Regions from separate parts of the Streptomyces sp. NPDC089799 genome, predicted to be linked through region 2. Evidence: riboswitches for the same ligand, from Rfam matches in the RefSeq annotation. Region 2 holds a riboswitch; each other region holds the start of a gene.
What was found. A riboswitch is a leader RNA that binds a small molecule or an ion and turns the genes downstream of it on or off. The one in region 2 is predicted to bind cobalamin.

Region 1 (7,756 bases), on a different contig from region 2:
CCCGCAACCTGATCGCGAACACCTACTCCTACTGGCAGACCGCCGAGCCCGGCTACTTCGGCCCCTCGGCCAACTTCAACGGCACCGTCTTCGCCGCCCTCGCCCTCGGCGGCGCCAAGACCCAGTCCGGTGGCCCCCGCATACCGCAGGCCCTCACCGACGCACTCACCGCCCGTATCCGAGCCAACCAGCACAACGACGGCGGCTGGCAGTACGGCAAGGCCGAGGGCAACCCGACCGCCCTGGCCGCCCCCGGCGACATCGACATGACCGGCGCCGCGATGGCCGCCCTGTGCACCTCCGGCGTCCCGAACACCGACACCGACGTCGTCCAGGCGAAGAACTTCCTCAAGAGCAAGCTCGTCACCACCTCGGGCGCCTTCAACTCGATGTACGGCGTCAACACCAGCTCCAACGGCTGGGCCGTCGCCGGGCTCAACGCCTGCGGCATCAACCCCCAGACCGGCGATTTCCTCACCACCGCCGGCAAAACCCCGATCGACTTCCTCATCGCCAACCAGTACAACCCCGGCGGCGGCTTCAAGTACAAGCCGGCCGACACCGGCCCCACTGCCTACGCCTCGATCGACTCGCTGCGCGCGGTCGCCGGCGGCGGCTTCACCTCCGCCCCGCCCGCCCCGGTCACCCCGGGCGCACCGAAGTGGGCGGCCCAGTCGACGTTCACCTCGGGCACGGCCACCAAGCTGGCCCTCACCGTCGACGACGGTGCCGGCAGCCTGAAGGTCTGCTCGGTCTCCTTCACCCCGACCGGCACGACCACCACCCTCGGCGACGTCCTGAACGCGGCGGCCACGGCGGCCACACCGGGCGGCTGTGTCACCGGCGTGACGCCGTCCTCCGGCACCGGCACCGTCACCGCCGTCAACGGCAAGGCCAACAGCGGCTCGAACACCTGGAAGGTGAGCGTGGACGGCTCCGCCTTCGCAGGCGCCGCCCGCGGCAAGGTGATCAACGTGGGCGACACCATCGCGCTGCGCTGGGGTCTCTGAGGCGTGTGACGGGCGGGGGTGCGCATCGCGCCCCCGCCCGCAGTACACCGGATCGGATCGGATCAGAAGGACGTCCAGACGAACGACACCTGGTCGCCCGCGTTCAGCTTGAACTGGCAGCCGCCCACCGGGGTGGGCGTGCCGTTGACGGATATGTTCCAGTAGGCCGAGCCGCCGCCGCTGACACCCTTGATGGTGTCGACGGAGAAGTCGTCGAACGAGGCGTACCAGGTGCCGTCCCAGGCGAAGTAGTTCAGCCGGGCGGCGTCGTCCAGGGCGGCGGTCGGGGTGGGGACCTTGCTCGGGTTGGCGCCGCCGTTGGTGCCGTCGCACTTGTGGGTGCCGCCGGTGCCGGTGGTCACGTCGTGGCCCTTGGTGGTGATCTTCCCCTTGAACAGCTGCCCGTCGGGGCCCTGCACGGTGAGGTTGACCTTGACCGGGGCATTGGTGTTGACCGGCTTGGCGTGGGCGACGGCCGGGACGGCGGTGAGGCCGGTGAGGGCGAGTCCCAGGGCGGCCGTGGTGACGGCGGCGCGGCGGGCGGGGCTCAGGCGCATGGGGTGGCCTTTCTGACCGGTCCGGTCGGCCGATGCGGCTCCCGCGACCGGCGCGACCCACCGGCGGCAGGCGTACGAGCGACGCGCTGACGTGGTGTTCCGGCGGTACCGGGCTTCGCTCTGCAGACCGTGACAGTGGAAGCGGATGCTGCCGCGCGGCGGGCATCCCGACTCGCGGCGCAGGTCAGCGCACCGCACACGGTTGCAGGTCAGCGCCGGATTCCCACCGGCTTCCCCCGATCGCACAGCCATTCGGTTGTGGCCGGCCGCAGCCGGGCAGTGGCATCGTACGGTGCGCCCCCTCCGCGGCCAAGTGCCTTACGCGGCAGGGGAGCTGTGCGACTCGGCCGCACCAAGGCGGATGGTGACCGAGATGCGCGCAAACCCCGACGCGCTCCCGGTCGGCATCGCCGACGCAGAGCCGCATTTCCGACTCGCGCCCCAACGGCCGGAATTTCCGGCGGTGCGTACTAGGATCCGCCGCTAGCATCACTCGACCGACCGCTGCTCACCCAATCGATTGGAAGCCCGATGATCGGCGTGCTCGTGACTTTCACACAGACCGACAAGTTCGATCGTTCAACCCTGGCAAAGATTGCCGACGAACTCCGCGGACCGTTCGAAGGCATGGCCGGCCTGCGCCTCAAGAGCTTCATGCTCGACGAAGACGGCGTTCGGGCGAGGAACTTCTACGTGTGGGATGACGAGGAGAAAGCCCGCTCTTTCTTCACGGAGGAGATCACCGAAAAGGTGACAGGAATCTATGGCGTCCCGCCCACAATCGAATTCCTCGACATCGTGGGTCTCGTCGACAACTCCGGCACCTGAGCCTCAAGGCGGCTGCACAAATCTTCGGGACCATCCGGGCATGCCGGGAAAGGGGCGCGGCGGACACCACTCCGCCGCGCCCCCTTCCACCACACGCCGCCGGGACCCTCGGCCCGGCCGCGGCACCGGGCCCTCAGCAGTCCCGGTCGTAGGTGGGGAACCCCCGGCCCGTCTTGCGGCCCGGCAGCCGATGAAGTCGAGGGCCCGCCGTGAGGATCTCGTCGTGGCGGTCGCCGGGTGCCGCAAGGAGCCGGACCCGGTGCGTGGTTGCGGTGGTGGTCATGCGGTGTCCTGACGAGGGGACAGGGGGTGGGGCGTCCTAGTGGAACTGCTCTTCCTCGGTGGAGCCGGTGAGGGCGGTGGTGGAGGAGGCGGGGTTGACTGCGGTGGAGACCAGGTCGAAGTAGCCGGTGCCGACCTCGCGCTGGTGCTTGACGGCGGTGAACCCGTGCCGCTGGGCGGCGAACTCGCGTTCCTGGAGGTCGACGTAGGCAGTCATGCCGTGTTCGGCGTAGCCGCGGGCGAGGTCGAACATGCCGTGGTTGAGGGAGTGGAAGCCGGCCAGCGTGATGAACTGGAACTTGTACCCCATGGCACCCAGCTCCTTCTGGAACGTGGCGATCCGGTCGTCGTCCAGGGCCGCCTTCCAGTTGAAGGACGGCGAGCAGTTGTAGGCGAGCATCTGATCCGGGTACTGCGCGTGGATCGCCTCGGCGAACTCGCGGGCCTGGGAGAGGTCCGGGGTGCCGGTCTCGACCCAGATGAGATCGGCGTACGGGGCGTAGGCGAGGCCGCGGGCGATGACGGGTGCCATGCCGTTCCGGACGCGGTGGAACCCCTCTGCGGTCCGCTCGCCGGTGACGAACTGCGCGTCGCGCTCGTCGACGTCGCTGGTCAGCAGGTTCGCGGCGAGGGCGTCGGTACGGGCGATGATCAGGGTGGGGGTGTCCGCGATGTCGGCGGCGAGGCGGGCCGCGTTCAGGGTGCGGATGTGCTGGGAGGTGGGGACGAGGACCTTGCCGCCGAGGTGGCCACACTTCTTCTCGGAGGCGAGCTGGTCCTCGTAGTGGATACCGGCTGCTCCCGCCGCGATCATCGCCTTCGTCAGCTCGAAGGCGTTCAGCGGACCGCCGAAGCCGGCCTCGGCGTCCGCGACGATCGGCGCGAGCCAGTCCGTCGGGTCCGAGCCGCCCTCGGCCGTGGCGATCTGATCGGCGCGCAGCAGGGCGTTGTTGATCCGGCGCACCACCTGCGGCACCGAGTTGACCGGGTACAGGGACTGGTCGGGGTAGGTGTGTCCGGCCTGGTTGGCGTCGGCGGCGACCTGCCAGCCGGACAGGTAGATCGCCTGGAGGCCGGCGCGGACCTGCTGGACGGCCTGGCCGCCGGTCAGCGCGCCCAGGGCGTGGACGTAGTCGAGGTCGTGGAGCTGCCGCCACAACCGCTCGGCGCCGCGACGGGCGAGGGTGTGCTCCTCACGGACGCTGCCGGAGAGCCGGACGACATCCTCGGCGGTGTGGGTGCGCTCGACACCCGCCCATCGCGGGTCGTCGGCCCACCGCTGCTTGAGCCGCCCGGCCGCCGCCTTCGTCGTGTGGGTGTCTGCCATGACCGTCACCGTCTCCATGGGTTCGCGTGGTCTGCCAACCTCCCGACGCTTGCGACAGGATGCTGGCACTGCGTGCCTTGATCTAAGGTTGCGGGCCGCCGGCCCCACCTGGGGTGGAGCTGAGCAATGCTGCAGGTCAGCCTCGCTGGACTAGCCGGATTCCCAACGTCAGGGCGCGAGTCGGTCCCAGCCTGTCTGCCTGGCCGTCAGGGACCGGCGGGCCGCACAACAGACTTTGACAGCGGCACGCAGTGCCAGCAATGAGGTACGTCTGCCAACTTCTGCGAATCTTCTGCGGCGTATTTGCCAAGCTTGCGAAGGGTTCACAGCGACAGGACCATGCGTAATCTGAGGCCGGATGGGGCCCAAGGAGGCCCAAGGAGGCCGAAGGAGGCCGAAGGAGGCCGAAGGAGGCCCGGTGGGCAAGACGTACGCAGGTGCACGGCTGCGGCGGCTGCGCGAGGAGCGCCGGATGAGCCAGGCCGAACTGGCCCGCGTCCTGGCCATCTCCCCCAGCTACCTGAATCAGATGGAGCACGACTCCCGGCCCCTCACCGTGCCGGTCCTGCTGCGGCTGACCGAGGCGTTCGGCGTGGACCCCGGCTTCTTCTCGGAACGTGACACCAGCCGTCTTGTCGCGGACCTGCGCGAGGCTCTGGCGAACGAGGTCGCCGAGGCCCGGGTCTCTCCCTCGGACCTGGCCGAGCTCGCCACCCGGATGCCTGCGGTGGCCTCCGTCCTGCTGGACCTGGGCCGGCGCAGCCAACTCCTGGCGGAGCGGCTGGCGGACACCGCGGACGGCAGGGACGGGGGCACGGCCGCGCCCCGTTCACCGCACGAGGAGATCCGCGAGTTCTTCCACCGGCGCCAGAACTACCTCCACGACACCGACCTCGCCGCCGAAACCCTCGCCCGGGACCTCGGCGTCCGCCCGGGAGAGGTCGTCCGGGTGCTGTCGAACCGTCTCACCGGGCACCACGGGATCCGGCTCGCCCCGGACTCCGACCGGCTGCACCACTACGACGAAGGGACACGGGTCCTGCACCTGTCCGGCCGGCTCCGCCCCGGCCAGCAGGCGTTCCGCATGGCCACCCAGCTCGCCCTGCTCGAGTACGGCGACGAGCTGGACCGGCTCGCCACCGAGGACTTCCAGGCCGGCTCCCCCGCGCACGGCCTGGCCCGCATCGGCATCGCCAACTACTTCGCCGCCGCGCTGATCCTCCCGTACGGCGCCTTCCACACGGCGGCCGAGGAGTTCCGCTACGACATCGAACGCCTCACCGACCACTTCGGCCTCGGCTACGAGACCGTCTGCCACCGCCTGAGCACCCTGCAACGCCCCAGGCTGCGCGGGGTCCCGTTCTCCTTCGTCCGGGTCGACCGGGCCGGGAACATGTCGAAGCGGCAGTCCGCCACCGGGTTCCACTTCTCCCGCGCGGGCGGCACCTGCCCGCTGTGGAACGTCTACGAGGCCTTCGCCGCGCCGAGCCGGATCCATGTCCAGGTCGCCGCCATGCCCGACGGGCAGCGGTACCTGTGGACAGCGCGCGCCGTCACCCGTCACCGCGGCGGCTGGGGCGAACCCGGCAAGACCTTCGCCATCGGGCTCGGCTGCGAGCTCCGGCACGCGCACCGGCTCGTCTACTCCGACGGCCTCGACCTCGACAACACCTCCGCCGCCACCCCCATCGGCATGGGGTGCCGGCTCTGCGAACGCCTCGACTGCCCCCAGCGCGCCGTCCCGCCCCTGGGCCGGGCCCTGACCGTCGACGAGAACAGCAGCACGTTCATCCCCTACCCCGTGGCTCGGGGCCGCGACTGAGGATCCGGCTCAGCCCAGCCGCCGGGCCTCCGCCTCGGTCACCGGGTCTCCCGCCCGCACTCCGTGGAGCACGTGGGCGAGCACCTCGGCGCCGCGGACCACGCGGGGACCCGGTCGGTTGAAGTACGCCGGGCCGTCCAGCACCCACACCTCACCGGCCCTCACGGCGGGCAGCTCCTGCCAGCCCGGCAGGGCAGTGAGCAGGTCGATCTCCGCCATGGTCCGTTCGGGCGGGAACCCGCAGGGCAGGACGAGCACCACGTCCGGGCGGGCCTCACGGACCGCCTCCCAGGTCATCGGCCTGGTGTGCTCGCCGGGCTCGGCCAGCAGCGGTTCCCCGCCGGCCGCGCCGATCTGTTCCGGTACCCAGTGGCCGGCCGGCCACAGCGGGTCGAGCCACTCGATGGCGACGACCCGGGGCCTGGCCCTGCCCCGGGTGAGCCGGCGGACCTCGTCGAGCCGGCCGCGCAGTTCGGTGCGCCGCTGCTCGGCCCGCCCCCGCACCCCGAGCAGGTCCCCTACGGTGACCAGGCAGTCGAGCACGTCGTCGAGGGTCTTGGGCTCCAGGCTGAGGACCCGGGGACCGGTGTCCATGACGCGCACCGCGCGGGAGACGCCTTCGTAGGACACCGCGCAGACGTCGCACAGGTCCTGGGTGAGCAGGACGTCCGGTGCGAGCGCGGCGAGCGCCTCCGTGTCCAGGGTGTAGAGCGAGGAGCCGGAGTGGGCGGCCCCGCCGACCGCCTCGGAGATCTCCCGGCTGCTGAGGTCGTCCGCGGCGAATTCGGCGCGGGTCACGACGGGCACGGAGGCGACGGCGGCGGGCGGCCAGTCGCATTCGTGGGTGCGTCCGACCAGGTCGGCGGCCAGTCCGAGGTCCGCCACGATGTCCGTGGCCGCCGGAAGCAGGGAGACGATGCGCATGCTCCGACTGTAGGCGCGCGGCCGAAGGCTCCGGACCTGCCGAGGACGTCCACCGCGACATCGCTCGGGGAGTGCGCCCGCCGGACCCGGATCGCATCCTGCGGATGGATCGTCATGCCCGATCGTCATGTCCGATCGTCATGCCCGTGGGCGTGACAGCAGGACGACTCCCGGTCAGCCGCACGGCCTGAAGCGAGCGAAGGGCGGACCGTCGTGGATGGTCATCCGGTGACGGGGATCCCGAGTTCGTCGAGCAGTGCGCGGACCCGCCGCTCGATCCGGTCGCGGATGGGCCGGACGGCGGCGACGCCCTGTCCGGCGGGGTCTTCGAGGGTCCAGTCGAGGTAGCGCTTGCCGGGGAAGTACGGGCAGGCATCGCCGCAGCCCATGGTGATCACCACGTCGGACGCCTGGACGGCCTCCACGGTCAGCACCTTCGGTGTCTCGGCGGAGATGTCGATGCCGACCTCCGCCATGGCCTCGACCACGGCCGGGTTGACGGCGTCGGCCGGGGCGGAACCGGCGGAGCGGACCTCGACGCGGCCCCGGCCGAGGTGGGTGAGGAAGGCGGCGCCCATCTGTGAGCGGCCTGCGTTGTGGACGCAGACGAACAGCACGGACGGGCGGGAGGCGGACGGGTTCACAGCAGGAGACTCCAGTGGCTCCCCGCTCACGCCTCCACCTCCTCGGCGGCCTGCGGTGCCTTCAAGACAGCGGCGAGGCGTTCCAGGGCTGCGGGCAGCACCCAGTAGTAGACCCAGGTGCCACGGCGTTCGCAGTCGACCAGCCCGGCCTGCCGCAGCAGCTTGAGGTGATGGGAGATCGTCGGCTGGGACAGCTCGAAGGCCGGCGTCAGCTCGCACACGCAGACCTCGCCCCCGTCCCGGGAGGCGATCATCGACAGGAGCCGCAGCCGGACCGGGTCACCCAGGGCCTTGAACACCTTCGCCAGGTCGGCGGCCTGGTCCTCGTCCAGCGGGGCGGCAGCGAGCCGGCCGCAGCAGGC
Region 2 (7,756 bases):
GCACCAGCGAAGCGAAGACCAGTTCGCCGCGGGAGCCGTAGCGGCGGTAGATCGCGGCCTTGCCCACCCGGGCCCGCGCGGCGACCGCGTCCATGGTGAGCCCGGCGTAGCCCGCTTCCGCGACCAGCCGGCGGACCGCTTCGTGGATGGCGTCGTCGACCCGGCTGTCGCGGGGGCGGCCGGGGGATTGCTTCGCGGGCTCCATGCGGCAATGATACGAGACTATGAGTATCGGAACTGAAGGTCTCGTAAATGGAGCAGTCGCGTCCCCGAACCGGAAGCTCGTCCTCTGGGCCGGGCGCGGCCTGGTCGGCATCGGCGCCCTGCACCTCGTCTACGGCACCGTCGTGGCCCGGTCGCACCTGGCGGGCTGGATCGGCGGCGCACTGCACGGAGCGTCGGGCGAGGGGATGGACGAACTGGAGTCGCAGCGCGACTTCTGGGCCCTGCTCGGCAGCCTCGCCGTGCCGCTGATCGTGGTCGGCCTCCTGCTGTCGCGCATGGCGAGCACCGGCCAGGAGGTGCCCCGCGCGGTGGGCTGGATCCTGGCCGTCTGGGTCCTCGTCTCCGCCTGGGTGCTCTTCCCGTCCGGCTTCCTGCTCGGCATCGTCCCCGTGGCCCTGCTGCTCCTCGCCGGGTGGCGCCGCTGAGGCGTGACGGCCGGTCAGGCCAGTGCGGAGAGTTCCTCCGGGGTGCGCGGGCCGGAGGACCCGTGGGGGAGGAGGCCGTGGGCGCGCAGGAAGACGGTCACCGCCGGGGACCACGCCTGTCGCAGCCCCGCCGCGGCGAGCAGCTCGGGATCGGCCAGCAGCTCGCCCGCCGGGCCGGTGCGGATCCCCCCGGGGATCAGGACCGCCGCATCGTCCGCCCACCGCACCGCCAGGTCCACGTCGTGCGTGGCCATGACCACCGTGGTGCCGGAGAGCCCCGCCAGGACGTCCAGCAGCCGTTCCTGCCCGTCCGGGTCCAGCCCCGCCGTCGGCTCGTCCAGGATCAGCACCCGCGGTCGCATCGCCACCGCCCCCGCGATCGCCGCCCGCTTGCGCTGCCCGTAGGACAGCAGGTGCGTGGGGCGGTCGCGCAGCGCGGTGATGTCCAGCGCCGCCAGCGCGGCGTCCACCCGGGCGCGCACCTCCGCGTCCGGCAGCCCCAGGTTGAGCGGCCCGAAGGACACGTCCTGTTCCACCGAGGCGGCGAACAGCTGGTCGTCGGGGTCCTGCACCACCAGCTGGACCGAGGAGCGGAGCCGGGTCAGGCCGGCCCGGTCGTGGGAGACCGGCTCCCCGTCCAGCAGCAGCCGGCCGGCGGCCGGCCGCAGCCCGCCGCTCAGCAGCCGCATCAGGGTGGTCTTGCCGCTGCCGTTGCGGCCGAGCAGGGCCAGCGAACGGCCCTCGGGGATCCCGAAGTCCACCCCGGACAGCACGTCCGGCCCGTCCTCGTACGCGTACCCCGCGCCCGACAGTTCCACCAGCGACGTCACGGTCACGGTCACGGTCCTTGAAGTCCTTTCAGAGCGAGGGTCGCGCAGACCACCGCGGTCAGCAGGGCGCCGGAAGCCGCCAGGAAGCGCCACGACACGGCCGCCTCCGGCACCAGCACGCGCAGGGTGCCGTCGTAGCCGCGGCCCGCCAGCCCCGCCTGGAGCCGGCCGGCCCGGTCGAAGGCCCGCACGAAGGCGGTCGCGGCCAGCCCGGCCACCGACCGCCAGGCCGCCGCCCGGCCGGTGTTCCCCAGCCGGGCCGCCTGCGCCGTACGCACCTGGGCCAGCGAGTCCAGCAGCAGGAAGCCGATCCGGTACATCACCAGGGCCACGTCCACCACGGGCGCGGGCACCCCGGCCCGCACCAGCCGCGGCAGCACGTCCGAGACCGGGGTGGTGAACGCGAACAGCAGGACGCCGAGCGAGGCCGCCGACGTACGGAGCAGCAGGTCGGCGGCGTGCCGCGGTCCGTCCGGGGCGAGCGCGACCCAGCCGTCCGGGCCGCCCACCGCGAACAGCAGCGGCACCGCCCCGGTGAAGCAGAACCCCAGCGGGATCCGGAAGGCCCGCCACAGCTGCCGCCGGGGCACCCCGGCCGGGCCCAGCAGCACGCCCAGGGTGGCCGCGGCCACCACCGGGCCGCCGGGCCAGGGCGGCAGGCACACCGCGGCGACCGTCAGGCCCAGCCCCAGCAGGGCCTTCTCCAGCGGGTGGCGTCCGCGCCAGCGACTGCTGTGCGCGGCCGCGTCGATGGGCAGCACGGACTCAGGACTCCGTGCCGGTCGAGGTGCCGGTCGAGCCGGCGGCCGAGCCGGCGGTGGTGGCCGGGGCGAACCCATCGGACCCGTCGGACCCGTCGGACCCGTCGGACCGGTCGGCCGTGGCCCGGGCGGACCCCTCGGCCGTGCTCGCCGCCGCGGCGGCCGCCGCGCCCTGCCGGCGGCCGCGCCGCAGCCCGAAGTAGTACGCGAGCACGCCCGCGCCGATCGCCGCCTGGAGGGCGAACAGCGCCGACTCCACCTCGCCGGAGGGCGGTTCGTAGAGCGGGGAGAACCACGGCTCGTAGTCCGGCTTCAGCTCGGTGATGGCCGCCTCGGCCTGGGCGTCCGCCCCGGTGAACGGCTCCTCCTTGCCCTCGCCCATCCCCAGCGCGAGCGGCAGCACGGCCAGCGCCGCCACCAGGAGCAGCAGCAGGAGGTTGACCTTCGTGTTCTTCGACATGCCCTTCGCCATCAGACCGCGGCCTCCTGCTTCCCGGCGAGCCCGGCGACGCCCAGCCGGACCAGGTCCGACTTGCTGGACTGCATCAGCAGCCGCATCACCAGCACGGTCAGCAGGCCCTCGCTGACGGCGAGCGGGATCTGGGTGACCGCGAAGATGCCGCCGAACTTGGCCAGCGCGCCGGGGAAGCCGCTGCCCGGGTCGGGGAAGGCCAGCGCCAGCTGGACCGAGGTCACGCAGTAGGTCACCAGGTCGGCGAAGAAGGCGCCGAAGAAGACGGTGACCATCAGCGGCGCCCCGGACCTCCGCAGCAGGCGGTAGACGGCGTAACCCGCCCAGGGGCCGGCGATCGCCATCGAGAAGACGTTGGCGCCCAGGGTGGTCAGGCCGCCGTGGGCCAGCAGCAGCGCCTGGAAGAGCAGGGTGATCGTGCCGAGCACGGCCATGATCGGGGGCCGGAACAGGATGGCCCCCAGCCCCGTCCCCGTCGGGTGGGAACAACTGCCCGTCACCGAGGGGATCTTCAGGGCGGACAGGACGAAGGTGAACGCTCCGGACGCGCCGAGGAGCAGCGTGCTCTCCGGGTTCTCCTTGACCTCACGGGTCAGTGCGCGGACACCGTGGACGACGAAGGGGGCGGACGCGACGCCCCAGGCGACGGCGTGCAGCGGGGGCAGGAACCCCTCGGCTATATGCATGGGTTGGGAGACCTCTCCAGCACCTCGTGGATGGACAACGCACCCCGGCCGGTCTCCTGGCTCACGGGTGCTGATGCCCTGGCTCCGCCTTCCCGGGCCGTGCGGTCTCCCGCGTCGGCCCAGTGGCTTCCGCAAGGATGGAGCCGGACTTCCCGATCACAGTGGCGAGGGCCGCACCGGTTTTCCACCGGTTTCCCGTACACCAAGGCCAGATGACCCTAGTCGTCCCCCGTCGTGCGCCACAACCCGGCCCGGCCCGGCGTGATCCGGAAGAGGCGGCCTGCGGCCGGTTTGGGCGGCCGCAGGGCGGGCAGGGTCGCCGGGGTCCGGACGTGCCCCACATCGCAGGAGCAGCCCATGGCAGTGAAGGTCCTGATCGTCACCGGTGACGCGGCGGAGTCGCTGGAAGTCCTCTACCCGTACCAGCGGCTGATCGAAGAGGGCTACGAGGTGCACATCGCGGCCCCGTCGGTGAAGAAACTCCGCTTCGTGGTGCACGACTTCGAGGACGGTTTCGACACCTACACCGAGAAGCCCGGCTACACCTGGCCCGCCGACGTGGCCTTCGCGGACGTCGACCCGGGGCAGTACGCGGCCCTGGTGATCCCCGGCGGGCGGGCCCCCGAGTACCTGCGCAACGACCCCGAGGTGAAGCGGATCACCGCCGCCTTCACCGGGGCCGACAAGCCGGTCGCGCAGATCTGCCACGGTCCGCTGATCACCGCGGCCTCCGGGGGACTGGACGGGCGGCGGGTCACCGCCTACCCGGCGCTGGAGCCCGACGTGCGGGGTGCCGGCGGGGCCTTCGAGGACTCGGAGGCGGTGGTCGACGGCACGCTGGTCTCCGCCCGCGCCTGGCCCGACCACCCGGCGTGGATGCGCGAGTTCCTGACCGTACTGCGCTCCAAGGCGCCGGTCGGCGGCTGACCGGGACCGGGCCGGGCCGGGTCCCCGGGGCGTGCGACGACCCCGGGGACCCGGCCGGCCCGTGCTCAGCAGACGTTGGCGTGCTTGACGTCCAGCACGAAGCGTTCCGGGTGGTGCAGCCTGGACGTGTTGTAGACGGGACGGGTGTCGAAGGCGGCGCCGAAGGTCACGTACCCCTCGTAGTCGCCGGTCATGGCGATGCCCTTGAGCTTCGGCAGCCATATCCGCTGGAGCTTGGGCCCCTTGTAGACGGACTTGCCCGTGCCGTCGTGGGCGGCGGCCGGGTGGAGCCTGATCTCCAGGAAGTACCTGCCGGGGAGCGGGACCGGCTTGCCGGACCCGTCGTAGTACAGCCTGGCGACCCTGCGGACGGTGACGTCGGGGACGTACCCCTTCAGGTCGATGACGAGCCGGTCGTACGTGCAGTGGCCGCCCCAGCGGGCGTTGACCACGAGCGGGGTGCTGCTCCGGGCGGTGGCGGCGGGCTGCGCCGCCGGCATCTGCGCCGAGGCGGGCGCGGCGAGCCCGATCCCGGCGGTGAGGAGCGCCCCCGTGGCCAGGGCCACGAGCTGCCGGCGGCGTATGCGGTGGATGGTGTGCTTCATGACGTCCCCCGGTTTCTCCGGATGTAAGGGGACAAGGCTGACAACGATGGAGACATCCGCCGGCGCCGTACGGTTCCGGCCGCGCCACGGGAAATCGTGCGTCGGCCGTGCCACGGGAACCGGGCGTCGGGCGGGCCGGGCGGAACGCGGCGTTCGGATCGGCGCGCCGGGATGTGACCATGGCCCCCTGAGCAACTCGTGTTCCTGGGGGGACCATGCGCATCACCCGTACCGTCGTCGGCCTGGTGGCCGGCACCGTCGTCGCGGCCCTGCTGGCCGGCTGCAGCTCGCCGGGTGCGAAGCCGGAGAAGGGTGCGTCCGCGGGGGTCACCCAGGCCCCGCCGGCCGGCCCGGCCGCACTCGACCCGGAGCCCCGTCCGCAGGACCAGAACCTGCTCGCCTGGACCGGCGACCCCAACGACGCCGGCCATGTCACGGCCCAGTCCTCGGCCGGGGTCGGCGGCCGGGTCACCCTGGTACGGCTCGTCCTGCGCGAGCGGATCACCTGGTCGAACATCTGGCTGGGACTGGCCGGGATCGACCCCGGCGCCCAGCTCGCCGACTGCCACCTCGGCGTGTACGACGCCAAGGGCAACCTCCGCGGGGCCACCGCGGACGTCTCCCCGCAGCTGATGACCGATGCGATCGCCAAGCCGCTGGCCCTGCAGAAGCCCTTCACCGCCGAGCCCGGCACCTACTTCATCGCGCTGCTCCTGAACGGCAGCTGGGCCACCAACGCGCTGACCCTGAAGGCCACCGGGGCCGGCATCTCGGTGAACGCGGGCCTCACCCCGCCGAACCTGCGCTACAGCACCGTGCTGACCGGGCAGACCTCGCTGCCCGCCACCCTGGACCTCACCCAGCAGTCGGTCAGCACGATCAACACCGGCTGGGCCAGCCAGTGGTACGCCGTCTCCTGACGCGGAGGCCCGGACGAGAGGTCCGGACGAGCCGTGGGACGGGCCCCCGGACGAGCCGTGGGGCGGGCCCGGAAGGACCCGCCCCACGGGCGTCGGCGTGTGCCGGACGTCAGCACTCGATGACGTTCACGGCGAGGCCGCCGCGCGCCGTCTCCTTGTACTTGATCTTCATGTCGGCGCCGGTCTCCTTCATGGTCTTGATGACTTTGTCCAGGGAGACCTTGTGGCTGCCGTCCCCGCGCATCGCCATCCGCGCGGCGGTGACGGCCTTCACGGCGGCCATGCCGTTGCGCTCGATGCACGGGATCTGGACCAGGCCGCCGACCGGGTCGCAGGTCAGGCCCAGGTTGTGCTCCATGCCGATCTCGGCCGCGTTCTCCACCTGCTCCGGGGTGCCGCCGAGCACCTCGGCCAGCGCGCCCGCCGCCATGGAGCAGGCCGAGCCGACCTCGCCCTGGCAGCCGACCTCGGCGCCGGAGATCGACGCGTTCTCCTTGAACAGCATGCCGATCGCGCCCGCGGCGAGGAGGAAGCGGACCACGCCGTCCTCGTCGGCGCCCGGCACGAAGTTCACGTAGTAGTGCAGGACCGCCGGGAGCACGCCCGCGGCGCCGTTGGTCGGGGCGGTCACGACCCGGCCGCCGGCCGCGTTCTCCTCGTTCACCGCCATCGCGTAGATCGTCGTCCACTCGCTGCGGTGCAGCATCGGGTCACCCTCGGTGCGCAGCTGGCGCGCGGTGGAGGCGGCGCGCCGCTTGACCCGCAGGCCGCCCGGCAGGATGCCCTCGCGGGACATGCCGCGGGAGACGCACGCCTGCATGACCCGCCAGATCTCCAGCAGGCCCTCGCGGATCTCCTCCTCGGTGCGCCAGGCCTTCTCGTTCTCCAGCATCAGGGAGGAGATCGACAGCCCGGTCTCGCGGGTCAGCCGGAGCATCTCGTCGCCGGTGCGGAAGGGGTACTTCAGCACGGTGTCGTCGAGCTTGATCCGGTCCTCGCCGACCGCGTCCTCGTCGACCACGAAGCCGCCGCCGACCGAGTAGTACGTCTTCTCCAGCAGCGGGGCGCCGGCCTCGTCGTACGCGAAGAGGGTCATGCCGTTGGCGTGGTAGGGCAGCGAGCGGCGGCGGTGCAGGATCAGCTGGTTCGGCTCGTCGAAGTCGATCTCGTGCACATCGCCTATCTCGGCGCCGAGCAGCCGCAGCCTCTTGTTCTGCCGGATGCGCTCGACCTCGTCATCGGCCTTCTCGACGTCGACCGTGCGCGGGGAGTAGCCCTCCAGGCCCAGCAGGACGGCCTTGGGGGTGCCGTGGCCGTGCCCGGTCGCGCCCAGGGAGCCGAACAGCTCGGCCCGGACCGAGACGGTCTGGGCGAGCAGGCCGTCCTTCTTGAGGCGGTTCACGAACATGCGGGCGGCACGCATCGGCCCGACGGTGTGCGAGCTGGAGGGACCGATGCCGATCGAGAAGAGATCGAAGACGGAAATGGCCACGGTGGCGGACTCCCGGATCACCCCCGCGGTGGCGGGGAAGGAACCGTCCAGTCGCTCTCGCAGCGTAGCGGGGCGGCCGACGGAGGGGCGGACTTTGCGGGGATTGCGGGCAAAGGGCACCTCGTGGGCGCCCTTGCCCGGTTAATCAGCGTACGTCAGTTCGTGCACGGCCCGGTTACGCCGGTTCGTACGGCGGCTTGCGAGGTCTCGACGTCGAGACCTCGACTCCGGGGTATGGGGAGGGCCCGGCCCGTGTGTACACGGCCGGGCCCCCCACCGGCGCCTGTTACAGCGACGGGTACAGCGGGTACTTCCCGGCCAGCGTGGTGACGCGGGCCCGCAGGGCCTGGACGTCGTACGACGGCTTGAGGGCCTCGGCGATGATGTCGGCGACCTCGCGGAAGTCCTCGGCG
Region 3 (7,756 bases), on a different contig from region 2:
TTCGACGAGATCGAGCTGTGGGCGCCCTCGCCGGTGCCGACCTGGGTGGTGCTGCTGGAGGCCGCCACCGAGGAGGATCGGGACGCACTGGAGCGGCTGGCCTCGGACGCCGGTTTCGCCGCCGAGGACTGGTCGTCCTCGGTCCGCCTGCTGTGCCGGACCTGCTCGGAGAGCTCGATGCCGAGCGACGAGGGCGAGGGCGAGCACCTGGACCCGCACGACCACAGCGAGCCCGGTCACCCCGGCCCGCTGGGCCACCGTACGGCCGGTTCCGGCTCGCTCTGGGTGCCCGAGCGGGAGTGCGGGATCGCCGCTCCGGCCGGTCTGGTGCGCGGCCTGCTGGACGGCTGGGTGGCGGACAGCCCCGACACCCGTGAGTGGCGGGATCTCGAAGAAGTCTGCTGACCCCGGCACGTAGGCTGTACGGGCACACCAGAGACTTCAGGGAAGGCGTACGCGGGACATGGCGCAGCAGGAGAACGAGGTCCTCAAGGTCGATGACGACGGTTACGTTGTGGACACCGAGGACTGTGAGGCGCGTGAGCTCGCCCACCGGGAGCGGGGCACGGCCCGGCCGATCACCGTGGTCGGCAACCCGGTGCTGCACCGCGAGTGCAAGGACGTCACCGAGTTCGGCGAGGACCTCGCCCGGCTGATCGACGACATGTTCGCCAGCCAGAAGGCGGCGGAGGGCGTGGGCCTGGCCGCCAACCAGATCGGCGTGGACCAGAAGGTCTTCGTGTACGACTGCCCGGACGACGAGGGCCTGCGGCACACCGGCGTCGTCGTCAACCCGAAGCTCGTGGAGCTGCCGACCGACCGCCGCGTCCTGGACGACTCCAACGAGGGCTGCCTGTCCGTGCCGACCGCGTACGCCTCGCTGGCCCGCCCGGACTACGCCGAGGTGACCGGCCAGGACGCCCTGGGCAACCCGATCAAGGTGCGGGGCACCGGCTACTTCGCGCGCTGCCTGCAGCACGAGACCGACCACCTGTACGGCTACCTGTACATCGACCGCCTCTCCAAGCGCGACCGCAAGGACGCGCTGCGCCAGATGGCGGAGAACTCCCCGCGCTACGAGACCGTGCCGAACGAGTAGCGGTTCCCGCGCACGCCCGAGGGGCCCGCTCCGGTCAGGAGCGGGCCCCTCGGCATGTGGGACGGGCCGATCAGCCCCACCGGTCGTCGTCGGTGCCGGCCGGGGTGGTGTCCCAGCCGTTGCCGTCCTTGCCGACCGGGGTGGTGTTCCAGCCGAAGTCGGCCTTGCCGGCGGGGGTGGTGTTCCAGCCGAAGTCGTTCTTGCCGATCGGGGCCGTGCCCCAGTCGGAGTCGGCCTTGCCGGCAGGAGTGGTGTTCCAGCCGAAGTCGGCCTTGCCGGCGGGAGTGGTGTCCCAGCCCAGGTCGTTCTTGCCGATCGGGGGAGTGCCCCAGTCGGAGTCGGCCTTGCCGGCGGGAGTGGTGTTCCAGCCGAAGTCGGCCGGGGCGGTGTTCCAGCCGAGGTCGTTCTTGCCGATCGGGGCGGTGCCCCAGTCGGAGTCGGCGGAAGCGGTGGTGACGGCGCCACCGAAGGCGAGCGCGGCGATGGCAGCGGTGGCCAGGAAACGTGCTGTGGTGCGCGACATTTGAACCCCCTGAAATATCGGCGGAGTTGACGGGACCGACCGTATGCAGACCGATCGCCGACGGCATACGGCCAAGATCACAGCACGTGGGGGAACAGGCGACTTCAGGCCACCCGCGGACCGCGGAAGGCGCGCCGGAAGGCGTTCGGGGTGGTGCCCAGGGCGCGCAGGAAGTGGTGCCGCAGCGCGGCGGCGTTACCGAAGCCGCAGCGGCCGGCGATGGCGTCCACCGTCTCGTCCGAGCACTCCAGCAACTCCTGCGCCAGCAGCACCCGCTGACGCAGCAGCCACTGGTAGGGGGTGGTGCCGGTCTCGGCGAGGAAGCGGCGGGCGAAGGTCCGCGGGGACATGTGCGCCCGCTCCGCCAGCTGCTCCACGGTGATCTCCTCGGCCAGGTGCCGGGACATCCACTGCAGCACCTCGCCGACGGTGTCGCATGGGGTGCGCGGCAGGGGGCGCCGGATGTACTGGGCCTGGCCGCCGTCCCGGTGCGGCGGGACCACCATGCGCCGGGCGATGGTGTTCGCGACCTCGGCGCCGTGCTCCTGGCGGACCACATGCAGGCAGGCGTCGATGCCGGAGGCGGTGCCGGCCGCCGTGACCACCCGGCCCTCGTCCACGTACAGCACCTCGGGGTCGACCAGGGCGCGCGGGTAACGGCGCATCAGGGTGGCCGAGTGCATCCAGTGGGTGGTGCAGCGGCGCCCGTCCAGCAGTCCGGCCGCGCCCAGCACGAAGGCGCCGCTGCACACGCTGAGCACGCGCGCGCCCCGGTCGACGGCTGCGCGCAGGGCCTCCAGCAGCGGCTCGGGGTAGTCGCGGACCGGGGCCTGCCGGTCGGCGGGCAGGCAGATCAGGTCGGCTTCGGCCGTCCGCTCCAGGCCGTGTGCGGGCCGGAGGGTGAGTCCGGTGTCCGCGAGCGCCAGCGGGCCCTCCTCGCCGGCGCACACGGCGAAGTCGTACACCGGCAGGCCTTCGGCGCTCCGGTCGATCCCGAAGACCTCGCAGAAGATCCCGAACTCGAAGGGGGCGACGCCGTTCATCAGCACCACGGCCACGTTCTTCAGCATGGGCCCAGTGTGCCAGCGATCTGGCAGTAATTCGCACTTCCATGACAGTCCTGCCACTGTCCGGTGGGGATCATCCTGGCGAGAGTTGAGGCATGAACACGCCCATGAACACGCCCTTGGACACGCTCCTGAGCTACCTCGCCGTCGTCGCCCTCGCCGCCCTGGTCCTGGGCCCCGCCCTCTTCGGAATCGCCCGGGAACGCCGGATCGGCCGGCAGCTGCGCGAGGCGCAGGCCGCCGGCCGATCCGTGGAGGGGGCCCGGGCGTCCCGGGTGTCCGGGGCGTCCCGCAGGGCTCAGAAGTCCTCGTCGAGGTCGACCGTGCCCTCGACGGCGACCTGGTAGGCCGACGGACGCCGCTCGAAGAAGTTGGTCAGTTCCTGGACGCCCTGGAGCTCCATGAAGGAGAACGGGTTCTCCGAGCCGTATACCGGCGCGAAGCCGAGGCGGACCAGACGCTGGTCGGCGACGCACTGGAGGTACTCGCGCATGGACTCGGTGTTCATGCCCGGCAGGCCGTCACCGCACAGGTCGCGGCCGAACTGCAGCTCGGCTTCCACGGCTTCCTTGAGCATGTCGGTGACCTGCTGCCGCAGCTGCTCGTCGAAGAGCTCCGGCTCCTCCTTGCGCACGGTGTCGATGACCGCGAACGCGAAGTCCATGTGGCAGCTCTCGTCGCGGAACACCCAGTTGGTGCCGGTGGCCAGGCCGTGCAGCAGGCCGCGCGACCGGAACCAGTAGACGTACGCGAAGGCGCCGTAGAAGAACAGGCCCTCGATGCACGCCGCGAAGCAGATCAGGTTCAGCAGGAAGCGGCGGCGGTCGGCGGCCGTCTCCAGGCGGTCGATCGTCTCGACCGAGTCCATCCACTTGAAGCAGAACTGCGCCTTCTCGCGGATGGAGGGGATGTTCTCCACGGCGGCGAACGCGGCCGTGCGGTCGTCCGGGTCGGGCAGGTAGGTGTCCAGCAGCGTCAGGTAGAACTGGACGTGCACGGCCTCCTCGAACAGCTGGCGCGACAGGTACAGGCGCGCCTCCGGGGAGTTGATGTGCTTGTACAGCGTCAGGACCAGGTTGTTCGCCACGATCGAGTCGCCCGTCGCGAAGAACGCCACCAGACGGCCGATCATGTGCTGCTCGGCCGGGCTCAGCTTCGCCAGGTCGGCCACGTCGGAGTGGAGGTCGACCTCCTCCACCGTCCAGGTGTTCTTGATCGCGTCCCGGTAGCGCTCGTAGAAGTCCGGGTAGCGCATCGGGCGGAGCGTCAGTTCGAAGCCCGGGTCGAGCAGGTTCTTCGTGTCGGTGGTGGTCATTACTGGCAGGCCTCGCAGGACTCGGGGTTCTCAAGGGAGCAGGCCAGCGCGTCGGCGTCGACGGCCTGCGGGAGCGGCGCGGCGGTGGCGGGGACCGCCGTGCCGGAGGCCGCGCGGGCGATCTTCGTCGCCGGGCGCGAGCGCAGGTAATAGGTGGTCTTCAGGCCCTGCTTCCAGGCGTACGCGTACATCGAGCTGAGCTTCCCGATGGTCGGCGTCTCCATGAACAGGTTCAGCGACTGGCTCTGGTCCAGGTACGGGGTGCGGGCCGCGGCCATGTCGATCAGGCCGCGCTGCGGGATCTCCCACGCCGTCCGGTACAGGTCGCGGACCTCGTCCGGGATCCAGCCGAAGCCCTGGACGGAGCCGGAGGAGTCCCGCAGTGCCTCGCGGGTCTGCGCGTCCCACACGCCGAGCTTCTTCAGGTCGTCCACCAGGTACGCGTTGACCTGGAGGAACTCCCCGCTCAGCGTCTCGCGCTTGAACAGGTTGGAGACCTGCGGCTCGATGCACTCGTACACGCCGGCGATCGAGGCGATCGTCGCGGTCGGGGCGATCGCCAGCAGGAGGGAGTTGCGCAGACCGGTGGTGGCCATGCGCGCGCGCAGCGCCTCCCAGCGCTCCGGCCAGTGGTGCGCCACGCCGTAGTGGTCCGGGTGCAGGACGCCCCGGGCGGTACGGGTCTCCGCCCAGGCCGGCAGCGGGCCGCTGCGCTCGGCGAGGTCGGTGGACGCCTCGTACGCGGCCAGCATGATCCGCTCGGCGATCTTCGTGGAGAGCGCCTTGGCCTCGGCGGAGTCGAAGGGCAGGCGGAGCTTGAAGAAGACGTCCTGCAGGCCCATCGCGCCCAGGCCCACCGGGCGCCAACGGGCGTTGGAGCGGCCGGCCTGCTCGGTCGGGTAGAAGTTGATGTCCACCACGCGGTCGAGGAAGGTCACCGCGGTACGGACGGTCTCGTCCAGGCGCTCCCAGTCCAGCTCACCGGTGCCGGGCAGCACGAAGGCGCCCAGGTTGACCGAGCCGAGGTTGCAGACCGCGGTCTCGCCGTCGTTCGTGACCTCGATGATCTCGGTGCACAGGTTCGAGGAGTGGACCACGGTGCCGGGCAGCGCGGTCTGGTTGGCCGTCCGGTTGGAGGCGTCCTTGAAGGTCATCCAGCCCTGGCCGGTCTGCGCGAGGGTGCGCATCATGCGGCCGTACAGCTCGCGCGCGGGCATGGTCTTCCTGGCCAGGCCGGCCTGCTCGGCCTTGACGTAGGCGGCGTCGAAATCGGCCCCGTACAGGTCGACCAGCTCGGGCACGTCGGCGGGCGAGAACAGCGACCACTCGGCGTCGGCGTTGACCCGGCGCATGAACTCGTCCGGGATCCAGTGCGCCAGGTTCAGGTTGTGGGTGCGGCGGGCGTCCTCGCCGGTGTTGTCGCGGAGTTCCAGGAACTCCTCGATGTCGGCGTGCCAGGTCTCCAGGTAGACGGCGGCGGCGCCCTTGCGGCGGCCGCCCTGGTTCACCGCGGCGACCGAGGCGTCCAGGGTCTTCAGGAACGGAACGATGCCGTTGGAGTGGCCGTTGGTGCCGCGGATCAGCGAACCGCGGGCGCGGATCCGGGAGTACGACAGGCCGATGCCGCCGGCGTGCTTCGACAGCCGGGCCACCTGGTGGTAGCGGTCGTAGATGGAGTCGAGCTCGTCCAGCGGGGAGTCCAGCAGGTAGCAGGAGGACATCTGCGGGTGCCGGGTGCCGGAGTTGAAGAGGGTGGGGGAGGAGGGGAGGTAGTCCAGCCGGTTCATCAGCCCGTACAGGGAGGTGACCTCCTCCACCGCGCGGACGCTCTCGTCCTCGGCGAGACCGCAGGCCACGCGGAGCATGAAGTGCTGCGGGGTCTCGATGACCTGCCGGGTGATCGGGTGGCGCAGCAGGTAGCGGCTGTGCAGGGTGCGCAGGCCGAAGAAGCCGAAGCGGTCGTCGGCGCCGTCGGCGAGGGCGTGCTCGACCAGCGCGTCGAGGCGGGCGGCGTGGGCGCGGACGAACTCCGCGGTCCGGTCCGCGATCAGACCCTCGCGGTGGCCGACGGCGACCGACTCGGTGAAGGAGGCGGCGCCCTGGCCGGCGGCCTCCTCGGCGATGGCGAGGGTCAGCAGGCGTGCCGCCAGCTTCGAGTACGCCGGGTCCTCGGAGATCAGCCCCGCGGCCGCCTCGGTGGCCAGGCCGCGCAGCTCGGCCTCGTCCGCGTCGGCGCTGCGGCCGCGCAGCGCGGCGGCGGCGACCCGGCCGGGGTCGGTGTCGGGAAGGTCGGCCGTCAGCTGGGTGAGGATCCGCAGCAGTGCGGCCCCCGGTCCCCCGGTGCCCTTGGTGTCCTCGGAGGACGGGTCGGCGGACTCGGCGCGCGGTGCGGCAGGCGCGATGGTCACGGGGGGAGCTCTCCCTCGCTCGGCTCCGGATCCCCGGTGGCGGGCGCGAGGCAGCGCGCGTACGGGGTGGCGGGGCGGGAAGCGAGCGCAGCACCGTACGGCGTCCACCGGCCCAACCGCGAGGCCCGGACGTGATCGGCACCCGGGACGGACGTACCCGGGCGCACCGTCGGCAGGTACTCGGACTTTTCATACCGTTGCGGGACAGTTCCGGATTCTCACCGGATTCCCCTGCGTCGACAGCGAGGACGAGCATACATGTGGGGGCGGCTGCGTGTTGCCACCCCCACATGTTGTGTCGTGGTGTGAATGGTCCGGCTACTGATCGGGTCCGTTCAGCTCCAGTGCGTAGGTGAGCAGGGGAACGCTGGGGACCGGTGACCAGTCCCGCCCGGGGGTCCGTACGAAGCCCAGCCGGCCGTAGATCCGGTGAGCGCCGCGCATGGCCGGCTGGGTGGACAGCACCAGCGCCCGGACCCCCGCGATGGCCCGGGCCCGCTCGATGCAGGCCCGTACGAGTGCTTCGCCCACGCCCTGCCCGCGAGCCTCCGGCGCGACCGCCAGCATCCGGAACTCGGCCTCGTCCGGTCCGGCGATGTCGCAGTAGCGACTGCCGGGCGGTGCGAAGGCGACCCCGCCGAGCACCGTCCCGTCCTCCCGCACGGCGACCAGCACCTCGGAATCCTCCGCCCGCGCGGCCACGTCCCGCAGGACCCCGAGGTAGTACCCGTCGGGGTTGGCGTCGAGCAGCCCGTCGCCGACGTACGCCCGCGCGGTGATCTCCCCGAGGGCCTCGTACTCCCCGGGCCTTGCCTCCCTGATCACGATGTCCATGCGGTCGAGTGTGCAGGACGGCTGTCGGCGGCCGCCGCTATCGTCGGAGACAGCACCGTCGAGGAAGGCGAGCGAGGCATGACCGTGACGACAGACCGGCCCCACATGCCGACTGACGACTTCGAAGCCGTAGCGCGCATAGCCGCCCGCGAGAGGGAGGGGACGCGGCTGGAGTTCATCGACGGGGTCATCAGGAGCAAGGCCATGCCGGACGGCGATCACGGGCGAATCATCCAGTGGCTGCTCAAGATCTGCATGCAGTCACGGCCTGACTTGTTCCTGCATCCGGGGCAGGGGATCAAGGCGCAGGACTATCGGACGGGGCGGGCCATTCCCGACGCGGTGCTGGCGCATCCGGATGCGTTCGTCGGGCAGGGTGACTGGGTCGAGCCCGAGCCCGTCCTCATGGCCGTCGAGGTGACGTCGTGGGATTCCGACACGCAGCGGCGGGACCACGTCGAGAAGCCCCGAGCGTACGCAGAGACGGGAATTCCCGTTTACCTGCTGATC

Region 1: another riboswitch for cobalamin. It lies ahead of AB0O36_RS02930 (DUF4430 domain-containing protein); the one in region 2 lies ahead of AB0O36_RS33890 (energy-coupling factor ABC transporter permease).
Region 3: another riboswitch for cobalamin. It lies ahead of AB0O36_RS26510 (ribonucleoside-diphosphate reductase subunit alpha); the one in region 2 lies ahead of AB0O36_RS33890 (energy-coupling factor ABC transporter permease).

The regions. Positions count from the first base shown of each region.
Region 1 covers NZ_JBFBGR010000002.1:270,518-278,273, reverse strand. The annotation lists gene AB0O36_RS02935 (prenyltransferase/squalene oxidase repeat-containing protein) at 1-1,010, shown strand, start outside; gene AB0O36_RS02930 (DUF4430 domain-containing protein) at 1,073-1,567, opposite strand; cobalamin riboswitch at 1,707-1,853, opposite strand; gene AB0O36_RS02925 (hypothetical protein) at 2,099-2,395, shown strand; gene AB0O36_RS02920 (hypothetical protein) at 2,529-2,678, opposite strand; gene aceA (isocitrate lyase) at 2,715-4,004, opposite strand; gene AB0O36_RS02910 (short-chain fatty acyl-CoA regulator family protein) at 4,423-5,826, shown strand; gene AB0O36_RS02905 (cobalamin-binding protein) at 5,836-6,750, opposite strand; gene AB0O36_RS02900 (arsenate reductase ArsC) at 6,972-7,424, opposite strand; gene AB0O36_RS02895 (metalloregulator ArsR/SmtB family transcription factor) at 7,421-7,756, opposite strand, start outside.
Region 2 covers NZ_JBFBGR010000048.1:14,922-22,677, reverse strand. The annotation lists gene AB0O36_RS33915 (TetR/AcrR family transcriptional regulator) at 1-205, opposite strand, end outside; gene AB0O36_RS33910 (DUF6463 family protein) at 225-650, shown strand; gene AB0O36_RS33905 (ATP-binding cassette domain-containing protein) at 665-1,486, opposite strand; gene cbiQ (cobalt ECF transporter T component CbiQ) at 1,489-2,241, opposite strand; gene AB0O36_RS33895 (energy-coupling factor ABC transporter substrate-binding protein) at 2,246-2,701, opposite strand; gene AB0O36_RS33890 (energy-coupling factor ABC transporter permease) at 2,713-3,399, opposite strand; cobalamin riboswitch at 3,428-3,621, opposite strand; gene AB0O36_RS33885 (DJ-1/PfpI family protein) at 3,757-4,326, shown strand; gene AB0O36_RS33880 (hypothetical protein) at 4,392-4,931, opposite strand; gene AB0O36_RS33875 (hypothetical protein) at 5,147-5,851, shown strand; gene AB0O36_RS33870 (L-serine ammonia-lyase) at 5,961-7,343, opposite strand; gene glyA (serine hydroxymethyltransferase) at 7,630-7,756, opposite strand, start outside.
Region 3 covers NZ_JBFBGR010000027.1:59,507-67,262, forward strand. The annotation lists gene AB0O36_RS26480 (hypothetical protein) at 1-405, shown strand, start outside; gene def (peptide deformylase) at 464-1,099, shown strand; gene AB0O36_RS26490 (hypothetical protein) at 1,170-1,622, opposite strand; gene AB0O36_RS26495 (helix-turn-helix domain-containing protein) at 1,727-2,692, opposite strand; gene AB0O36_RS26500 (hypothetical protein) at 2,785-3,036, shown strand; gene AB0O36_RS26505 (ribonucleotide-diphosphate reductase subunit beta) at 2,988-4,004, opposite strand; gene AB0O36_RS26510 (ribonucleoside-diphosphate reductase subunit alpha) at 4,004-6,412, opposite strand; cobalamin riboswitch at 6,566-6,685, opposite strand; gene AB0O36_RS26515 (GNAT family N-acetyltransferase) at 6,731-7,246, opposite strand; gene AB0O36_RS26520 (Uma2 family endonuclease) at 7,325-7,756, shown strand, end outside.